DNA from 2 places in the Hypnocyclicus thermotrophus genome. Region 2 is predicted to be linked to the other one. Evidence: riboswitches for the same ligand, from Rfam matches in the RefSeq annotation. Region 2 holds a riboswitch; the other holds the start of a gene.
What was found. A riboswitch is a leader RNA that binds a small molecule or an ion and turns the genes downstream of it on or off. The one in region 2 is predicted to bind lysine.
Positions count from the first base shown of each region.

Region 1 (4,783 bases), on a different contig from region 2:
CCTTTTTCCCAATTGGCAGGGCACACTTCGCCATTATGTTCTGCTACATATTTTGCTGCTTCAAGTTTTCTAAGAATTTCTTTTGCATTTCTTCCTATTGGCATATCATTTACTTCTGAAACAACTATATCTCCTTCTGGATTGATTATTATAGTTCCTCTATATGCTAAGCCTTCATCTTCTTTATATACTTCCATTGCTCTAGATAAAGTTCCTGTTGGATCTCCTAACATAGGAAATTTAATTTTATTAATAGTTGGAGATTCATTATGCCATGCAAAATGTACAAAATGAGTATCAGTACTTACAGAAATCACTTCGGCTTTTAATTCTTTAAATTTGTCATAATTATCTGCCATATCTCCCAGTTCTGTAGGGCAAACAAAAGTAAAATCAGCAGGATAGAAAAATAATACTGTCCATTTCCCTTTATAATCTGATAATTTTATTTCTTTAAATTCTCCTTCATGAAATACATTAAATACTGTATCTACTAATTTTTTCTCAACAATTTCATTTCCTTCTATTATATCATAATAAAAATCATTTAAATTTCTTCCAATTACTGCCATATAATTACCTCCTTATTTATTTTGTAATGATTACATTTTTATTATAATTTCTTTTTTGGAAAATGTCAAGAGGTTAAACAATAATTTATATTATTAAAATATTTAATTTTTCTCCATTACTTATTGTAGATACTGCAAATTCTGCATTTGATAATATATAATTTATGTCATTTATTGTTTTTTCTCTAAAATAATGTGTCACTCCATAAGAAAAACTAAAATTTAATAATGAATTTAAATGGTCTTTAATATTTACATCTAAGTTTATTATGTCTATTTTTTCTAATCTTTTGTTGATATTTTCTACTAACATATAAAAAACGGTATCTTTATATTTTCCTATTTTTGTTGGAGAATTATTAATTTCTATCTCCTTAAGAATTAAAGATATATTTTCTAATATTTTTTTCATAAAACTTTCTCCATATAATTTTTCTAATTTTTCAAATTGATTTATTTTTACAAATATTAATCCAAAATTGATTTCATTTTCTAATAATTCTGTTATATTTTTTATTAAATATTTTTTATTAAATATATTAAAATCATTATCAATATAAATTTCTTCTTTTGCTTTAGTATATTCTAAAATATTATGGATATATACTCCTATATTTTTAGTTAAATCATTTTCTATATTGATTTCATTAATATCATATTCAAAATTTACTGCTTCAAATATGAGCACTCCATAATACTCATCTAGATAATAAATAGGTTTAATTAACTTACTTACATGATATTCTCCATGCTCATTAAGAATAAAAATATTCTTGTTTTCTTTTCCTCTATTATAAAGATTTAAAAATTCAATATTTAAGTTTAAATTTTTTATTTCTTCAAATTTATTATCTTGATAAAAAAAAGCTTTATTATCAAAGACTATTTCGGCGGCGTCATATCTAATTAATTCTTTAAAAAATTTAAATATTACTTTTATCATCTCTTTTAATTCAAGTTTATTATTTATATATTCTTCAAATTTAAGTTTTCTTTCTAAATTATCTCTTTCTATTAGATAATTTATTTTTTTTTGGTTTATAGTTTTAAAAAATTTTTTTTGATTCATTTTTCTCCTCCTATTCATATTTTTCTAGTATGGATATTCTAAAATTATATTAATTTTCCTTTATTTATAGTTTTTTTATTTTAAATTTAATTCTAAATCTTTTTTTCATTAAAATATTTCTATATCTCATTTTTTTATTTAAATAATAACAATATATATATTATATAATTTTTATATAATATATATATTGTTATTATTTCTATTTTTAAGTTAAAATAATCAAAATTAAATAAATTTAGATGATAGAGGCGCGAAGCTTAAAAGTACAAATATGGAGAAACCTATTCTATGAAGTATTTGGAAAGGAAGATTCGCCGAAGTGTATAACCTTAGGAAAGTTATATGCTGGTTTTATGGATAATATCCATGAAACTGTCATTATTATTGTAGTATAATAATGGAGTGCTATCTGCTAAAAATGGGTGTTATATTTTACTATAACTTATATTTTCAGCTGATAGATGTATTCTCTATCAGCTTTTTTTTATAACTATTTGGAGGTTAAAATTATGAAATTATTTGGAAGTATGGAAAATATTAATGGTGTTTTACATATTGGTGGATTATCTGTAAATTCTCTGGTTAATACATATGGGTCACCATTATATGTTATTGATAGAGAACACGTAGAGAATATTATTGAATTGATGAAAAATTCATTTAAAAGTAAAAAGTTTTCTACTGAAATAGCTTATGCTTCTAAAGCATTTATTAATAAAGCTATGTGTCAATTTGTAAATGCTAAAGGATTGTCTTTAGATGTTGTTTCAGATGGTGAACTTTATACAGCTAAACTCGCTAATTTTCCAAGCGAAAAAATATATATGCATGGTAATAATAAAACTGATGAAGAATTAAGAATGGCAATTGAGTATAATGTGGGGACGATTGTTGTTGACAGTAAAGAAGAATTTTTTAAACTTAGTAAACTAGCTGAAATATCAAATAAAACTGTTAATGTAATACTAAGGGTTAATCCTGGAATTGATGCTCATACACATGAATATATTCAAACATCAAAATTTGATTCAAAGTTTGGCGAATCAATATTTGATGACTCTGTAATTACTTTAATTAAAAATATGATAAATCACGACTACATTAATTTTTTAGGTTTCCATTGTCATATAGGTTCTCAAATATTTGATGAAAAACCATTTTATGCAGAGGCTGAAGTTATGCTTGACTTTATTAAAAAAGTAGAAAAATTATTAAATTATAAAATAAAAGTATTAAATCTAGGTGGCGGATTTGGAATTTATTATTCTAGTGAAGATGACCCTATTGACTTAGATATTTTTCTTAAAAAAATAATAGAGATTTTAGAAAATAAATTAGAAGAAAAGAACTTGAATATAGAAAAAGTTGCTATAGAGCCAGGAAGAAGTATTATAGCTAATTCTGGAGTAACGCTATATAAAGTAGGAAGTACAAAAACTACTTATAGTGGTAAAAAATATATATTTGTTGATGGAGGAATGACTGATAATATTAGACCCGCTTTATATCAAGCAGAATATGAAGGTGTTATTGCTAATAGATTGAATGATACTACTTGTGATACATATACTGTCGCTGGAAAATGCTGTGAATCTGGAGATATTTTAATTAAAAATAAAAATTTTGTTATACCAAATAATAATGATATACTTGCAGTTTTTTCAACAGGAGCTTATAATTATAGTATGGCAAGTAATTATAATAGACTTAAAAAACCTGCTGTAATTATGGTAAAAGATAAAAAAGTAAATTTAATTGTAAAAAGAGAAACTTATGAAGATTTAATTAGAAATGATTTAGATTTTGAAGAATAAAGTGAGGGGAAAAATGAGAATTGTACAAAAATATGGTGGTACATCAGTAGGAAGCATTGAAAAAATTAAAAATATTGCTGACCACATAATAAAAATGAAAAATGAACACAATGAAATTGTTGTTGTTGTTTCTGCTATGGGAAAAATGACTGATGAACTAATACGAAAAGCTAAACAAATTACAAATAATCCAAATAGAAGAGAGCTAGATATGCTTCTATCAACAGGTGAACAACAAACAATAGCTTTACTAACTATTGCATTAAATCATAAAGGTCAACCTGCTATTTCATTAACTGGTAGTCAAGCAGGAATTGTAACAACGGGTACTCATACTAAAAGTAAAATTAAAAATATTAATAAAGAAAGAATAGAAGCTCATTTGAAAGAAGGGAAAATAGTAATCGTAGCAGGATTTCAAGGAATAAATGAAAATGGAGATATTACAACACTTGGTAGAGGAGGTTCTGATACTAGTGCTGTTGCTTTAGCTGCTGCTTTAAATGCTACATGTGAAATATACACAGATGTAGATGGAATATATTCGGTAGATCCTAGAGAATATAAAGAAGCTAAAAAATTAGAAGAAATTTCTTATGAAGAAATGATGGAAATGTCAAATTTAGGTGCTGGAGTAATGGAAGTTCGTGCAGTAGAGCTTGGCAAAAAATATAATATACCTATTTACGTAGGAAAAAGTTTATGTCAAAACAATGGAACATATATAGTAGAAAGGGAGCAAGTAATGGAACAAAAACTAATAACAGGTCTTAGTATAAATGAAAATGCATTAATGGTTAATTTATTAAATCTTGAAAATGAACCCAAAAAAATAGCTTATATATTCTCTGTACTTGGTGCAAATGATGTAAATGTTGATATGATAAGTCAAAGTATGAGTAATGGAAATAAGATAGATATAAGTTTTACATGTCCTTTGACAGAAGAAGATTTATTAGATAAAGCTATAGTTCTAATAAAAGAACATCACCCTAACATTCAAATATCTAAAAAATCAGATATTATAAAAGTATCAGTAGTTGGAGTAGGAATGATAAGTCATTCTGGCGTAGCTGCTAAGATATTTGATATATTTGCAGAAAATAACATTAGTTTTTATCAAATAACAACATCAGAAATTAGTATATCATTTACAATTGACAAAGAAAATAAATCTAAAGCAGTAGAAAATATAGCAAAAGCTTTTAATTTATAATTAATAATATTTATTTTTATTTATATAAATTATGATAAAATTAAAAAAAAAGAGGTAAATTTATGATAAAATTTGAAAAATATCATGGTCTGGGAAATGATTTTATTATTTT
Region 1 is NZ_SOBG01000001.1:159,128-163,910, forward strand. It holds gene ahpC (alkyl hydroperoxide reductase subunit C) at 1-572, opposite strand, end outside; gene EV215_RS00780 (diguanylate cyclase domain-containing protein) at 658-1,641, opposite strand; lysine riboswitch at 1,877-2,057, shown strand; gene lysA (diaminopimelate decarboxylase) at 2,151-3,455, shown strand; gene EV215_RS00790 (aspartate kinase) at 3,469-4,671, shown strand; gene dapF (diaminopimelate epimerase) at 4,734-4,783, shown strand, end outside.
Region 1: linked by a shared signal. The riboswitch ahead of lysA (diaminopimelate decarboxylase) and the one ahead of EV215_RS05230 (Na+/H+ antiporter NhaC family protein) in region 2 are both predicted to bind lysine.

Region 2 (4,783 bases):
TAATCTATCATATCTTTGATTTTATTAGATTTTTTATTTAACTCATCTGAGATATTTTGAATATTTTGAGTTATATTAAAATTATTTTTTGATATTTCTGATAACTCTTCTGTTTTTTCTTTTAACATTTCATTTGAAGTTGAGATTGACTTTATTCCTACTTCGATTTTATTAAAACTTTCTACTTGTTCATTTATTTTTTTTGTAATATTGTTTATTTTGGTACTTATATCTTCTATCTCATATTTTACATTTATAAATGTATTTTTAGTTTTATCTACAATATTAATATTATTTTCTGTTCTTTCTTTTTCAATTTCCATATCTTTTTCTATAATTTTCATATTTTTTTGTATATCAATTAAAAGTTCTTCTACTTCTTTTACAAAATCTCCTGTTTCTAATGATAATTTTTTTACTTCTTCTGCTACTACTCCAAATCCTTTTCCAGCATCTCCTGCTCTTGCTGCTTCTATTGCTGCATTAAGAGCTAATAAATTTGTTTTATTTGAAATATCAGTTATTTTACTCATAACTTCTATTATTTTATTTATTTCTTCAGATAAATTATTTATGGAATATGATGATTCATCTATTTTTTCTTTTACTTCTTGTGTTGAAATAGCTATGTTTTCCATATTAATATAACTATCACTTGCTAATTTTTCTATATCTATACTTTGATTTTTTATTGTTTTTATATTTTCTATAACAAAATCATTTATTTTGGCGTTTTTTTCTACTGTTATATTTAATTCTTCCGTGGCATCAGATACCTCAAAAAAACTTTCTGTTATATTTTCTATCGTTTCATTTATTAATTCTGTCTCTTTATTTAATTCTGTTGAATTATTCTTCAAATAAATTGATTTTTTTTCTAAATCAACTGTATCTATTTTTAACATCTCTATTATTTCATTTAATTTATCAATCATTTTATTTATTTCATTTCCCAAGTCCTCCATTTCATCTTTAGAAGTTATATTTACTTTTTCTAAAAGATTACCATTTGCAATTTTTTTTATTATATTAAATATTATTTCCAATTTTTTTATAATTATTCTATTTATAATTATTATTAATAGTATCGAAACAACTAAAGTAACTAATATGTAAAATATTAAAGTACTTAGTATTTCTTTTTTTAATTTATCATTAACATCTTTTATATTTATTTTATATTTTTTATAACCAATAATTTCATTTTTATAATTTTTTAAAGAATAATAAGCATAAAAATTATCATTTTCTTTTTTAAAATATTTATTTTCTTTTTGAATTTCATCAAAAATATCTTCTTTTTCTTTTACTTCAGATTCAAAGTTTGATATTGCAATTTTATTTTTATTGTTTTTTCTATAAATAATAGATACTTGATACTCTCCTTTTAAAATATCTTTATTTAATTTTTGAATAAATTTATTTACTCCACCAATATCAAATGTTGTTTGAACAATAACTATTCCTAAAAAATTTGCCATATAAATAACAGGAGTCGTTGTGTAAATTGTAAGACCTCTATCTCCTATTATAAGCCCACTATTACTCTTTTTATTTTTTATACTATTATTTATAATCTCATTATTTATTTGTGTTTTTCTTGGGGGGATATAGGAAAATAATAAATTTTTATTTTTATCAATAATAATAAAATTTCTAAGTCCTATATTATTTTTATAATGATAATAGCTACTTTGCGTAATTGCTTTTATTTCTTGTTTATCTCTATTATTCAAAGCTTTTCCAAAAGCTAAATTCTTATTAATACTTTCTAAAAATAATGAAGTATTTTCTATTTTTGAATTAATATAATTATCTAATGAAATATTTTTTAAATTAGCCAAAGTTATTAGAGTTAATCTATTAGATTTTTCTAATCTTTTAATATCATTAATACAGAGGTAAGTAAACATTATTACCATACTTAATAAAATTAAAGTTACTGTTTTAAATTTGACACTTATTTTCCTAATCTTAAATTTTTTTATTTTTTTCTTTGTTTTTTCTAGATTTTTATTCAAAATATATTCTCCTTTCAAAAATACGATTTCTGAAATATTATACAGCATCTGTACTAATTTTGATAATAAATTATATAAATACATTGTATATATTTTTTAAATAATCTCTCTAATTTAATATATTTGACGTTTTTAATAAGTTGCATCGAAAATAATAATATATAATTCAATATTGCTGTTTACAACATTCTTTATCTATGCTATAATACGACAATAATAAAAATTAGAGATAGAGGCTGCAAAATTTATTAGTAGTTATATGGAGACTAGCAATCTATGAAATATAACAAAAGGAAATTTTGCCGAAATGCAAGATATGCTAAAATCTTGACATTGGGGTTATAGAGAATATCTATAGCACTGTCACAATTATTTGTGATGAGCTATCCGGGTAAAATATTAATTTTTATATTAATGCCGGATATATTTTATATCCGGTTTTTTATTTTATTTATTAGGAGGCTTATATGATGTTTAAAAAAAGAGTTAACTTAATTACTCTAATGTTTTTAGTGATTTCTGTATTTTCATTTGCTGGTGGCAATGAAAATGCTACAAAATTTGGATTATTAACGCTACTTCCACCAATTGTTGCTATTGTATTAGCATTTATGACAAAAAATGTTGTTTTATCATTATTTATTGGTATTTACTCTGGTACATTTTTATTAAATATTCAAGGTAAAGGATTCTTCTTTTCTTTTATTCATGGGTTTCTAGATATAATCAAAAATGTATTAAGTTCATTATCTGATTCTTGGAATGCTGGAATAGTATTACAAGTATTAACTATTGGTGGACTTGTAGCTCTTGTTTCTAAAATGGGAGGAGCTAAAGCCATCGCTGAATCCTTAGCTAGAAAAGCTAAATCCCCAGTATCTGCACAAATTATTACTTGGTTACTTGGAATATTTATTTTCTTTGATGACTATGCTAACGCTTTAATTGTTGGCCCAATCATGCGACCTATTACTGATAAAATGAAAATTTCTAGAGAAAAATTAGCCTTTGTTATAGATGCAACTGCTGCTCCTATAGCTGGAATAGCTATTATCTCTACATGGATTGGATATGAAATTTCATTGATAAAAGATGGATTTTCACTTATTGGAATTGAAAATATAAATGCTTATGCTTATTTTGTTCAAACTATCCCTTATAGATTTTATAATATCTTAATGCTTGCATTTATACCTATGTCCGCTATTATGATGAGAGAATTCGGACCTATGTTAAAAGCTGAAAATAGAGCTAGAACAACTGGAAAGGTATTAGCACATAATGCAAAACCTATGATATCTGCTGAATCTACGGCACTTGAACCTGATGAAAGCGTAAAGTTAAATATATGGAATGCTATCATACCTATTGGTACTCTTATTATTTCTGCATTTATTGGATTTTATTTTAATGGGTTATCTACTCTTGAAGGAGATCTATTAAGTCAAGTTCAATCAAATCCACTTTCGATGTTTGCAATAAGAGAAACTTTTGGAGCTTCTGATGCATCTATAGTTTTATTCGAAGCTGCTTTATTTGCATCTATTGTAGCTATAATAATGGGTATTTCACAAAAAATATTTAATATAAATGATGCTATTGATACATGGGTTCATGGAATGAAATCACTTGTAATAACTGGGGTAATCTTATTACTTGCGTGGTCATTAAGTTCTGTTATAAAAGAACTTGGAACAAGTGTTTATCTAGTAAATTTAGCATCTAATAGTATTCCTAAATTTTTACTTCCAGCTATTATATTTATACTTGGTTCTGGTATAGCTTTTGCTACTGGTACTTCTTATGGAACAATGGGTATCCTTATGCCTCTTGCTATACCTTTAGCAAATGCTATTGGACAGAATGCTGGTTTAACTGGAGAAGCTGTTATTAGCTATATAATAGTTACTATTGGAGCTGTTCTTACTGGTGCTGTTTTTGGCGATCATTGTTCACCAATTTCAGACACTACTATACTTTCATCTATGGGTTCAGCTTGTGATCATATTGACCATACTAAAACTCAATTAATATACGCATTATCTGTAGGCGCTTTAGCTGTTGTATTTGGTTACATTCCTGCTGGAATGGGATTACCAATATATCTTGTACTTCCTATAGCTATACTATCAGTATATTTATTATTACTAATCTTTGGAAAAAAAATAGATATAGAAAACATATAAAAAATAGCTCTAGTAGAAAATGCACCCCATTTAATAAGCAGAAAAAACTGTCTAATACTAAATGGTGGTGCATTTTTTATACATTAAAAAAAACTTCAGACAATGCTCCGATTAAAAACTTCTACAGCTTACTAAAGTAAGAAACTCTTTATAATTGTAATATCACATTTTTAAAAAAGTATATAGATTTACTTGTAAAGTGATTGAATTTTTATAATAATAAAATTAGATTAATAACATTAAAAAAACACAGCTTTTTTATGCTGTGTTCACTTTTTTGTGCGCATTAATAATAATACCTCTTTTTTTATTTAAAACTCTAAAAATTCTTTTTCATATTCTATTACTTCATCAATTATTTCTTTAACACGCTTTGTCTTTAAAGGTTTTAAAATATAATGTCTTGCACCTTTATCTATTGCTTGAAGTACTAAATTTTTCTCACTTATAGCACTTACCATAATTACTTTAGCATTTTCATCATATTCTATTATTTTTTCAAGTGCTTCTAATCCATCAACTTCTGGCATTGTAATATCTAAAGTTACAAAATCCGGTTTTAACTTCCTATATTTC
Region 2 is NZ_SOBG01000004.1:101,084-105,866, forward strand. It holds gene EV215_RS05225 (methyl-accepting chemotaxis protein) at 1-2,021, opposite strand, end outside; lysine riboswitch at 2,244-2,415, shown strand; gene EV215_RS05230 (Na+/H+ antiporter NhaC family protein) at 2,489-4,207, shown strand; gene EV215_RS05235 (response regulator) at 4,519-4,783, opposite strand, start outside.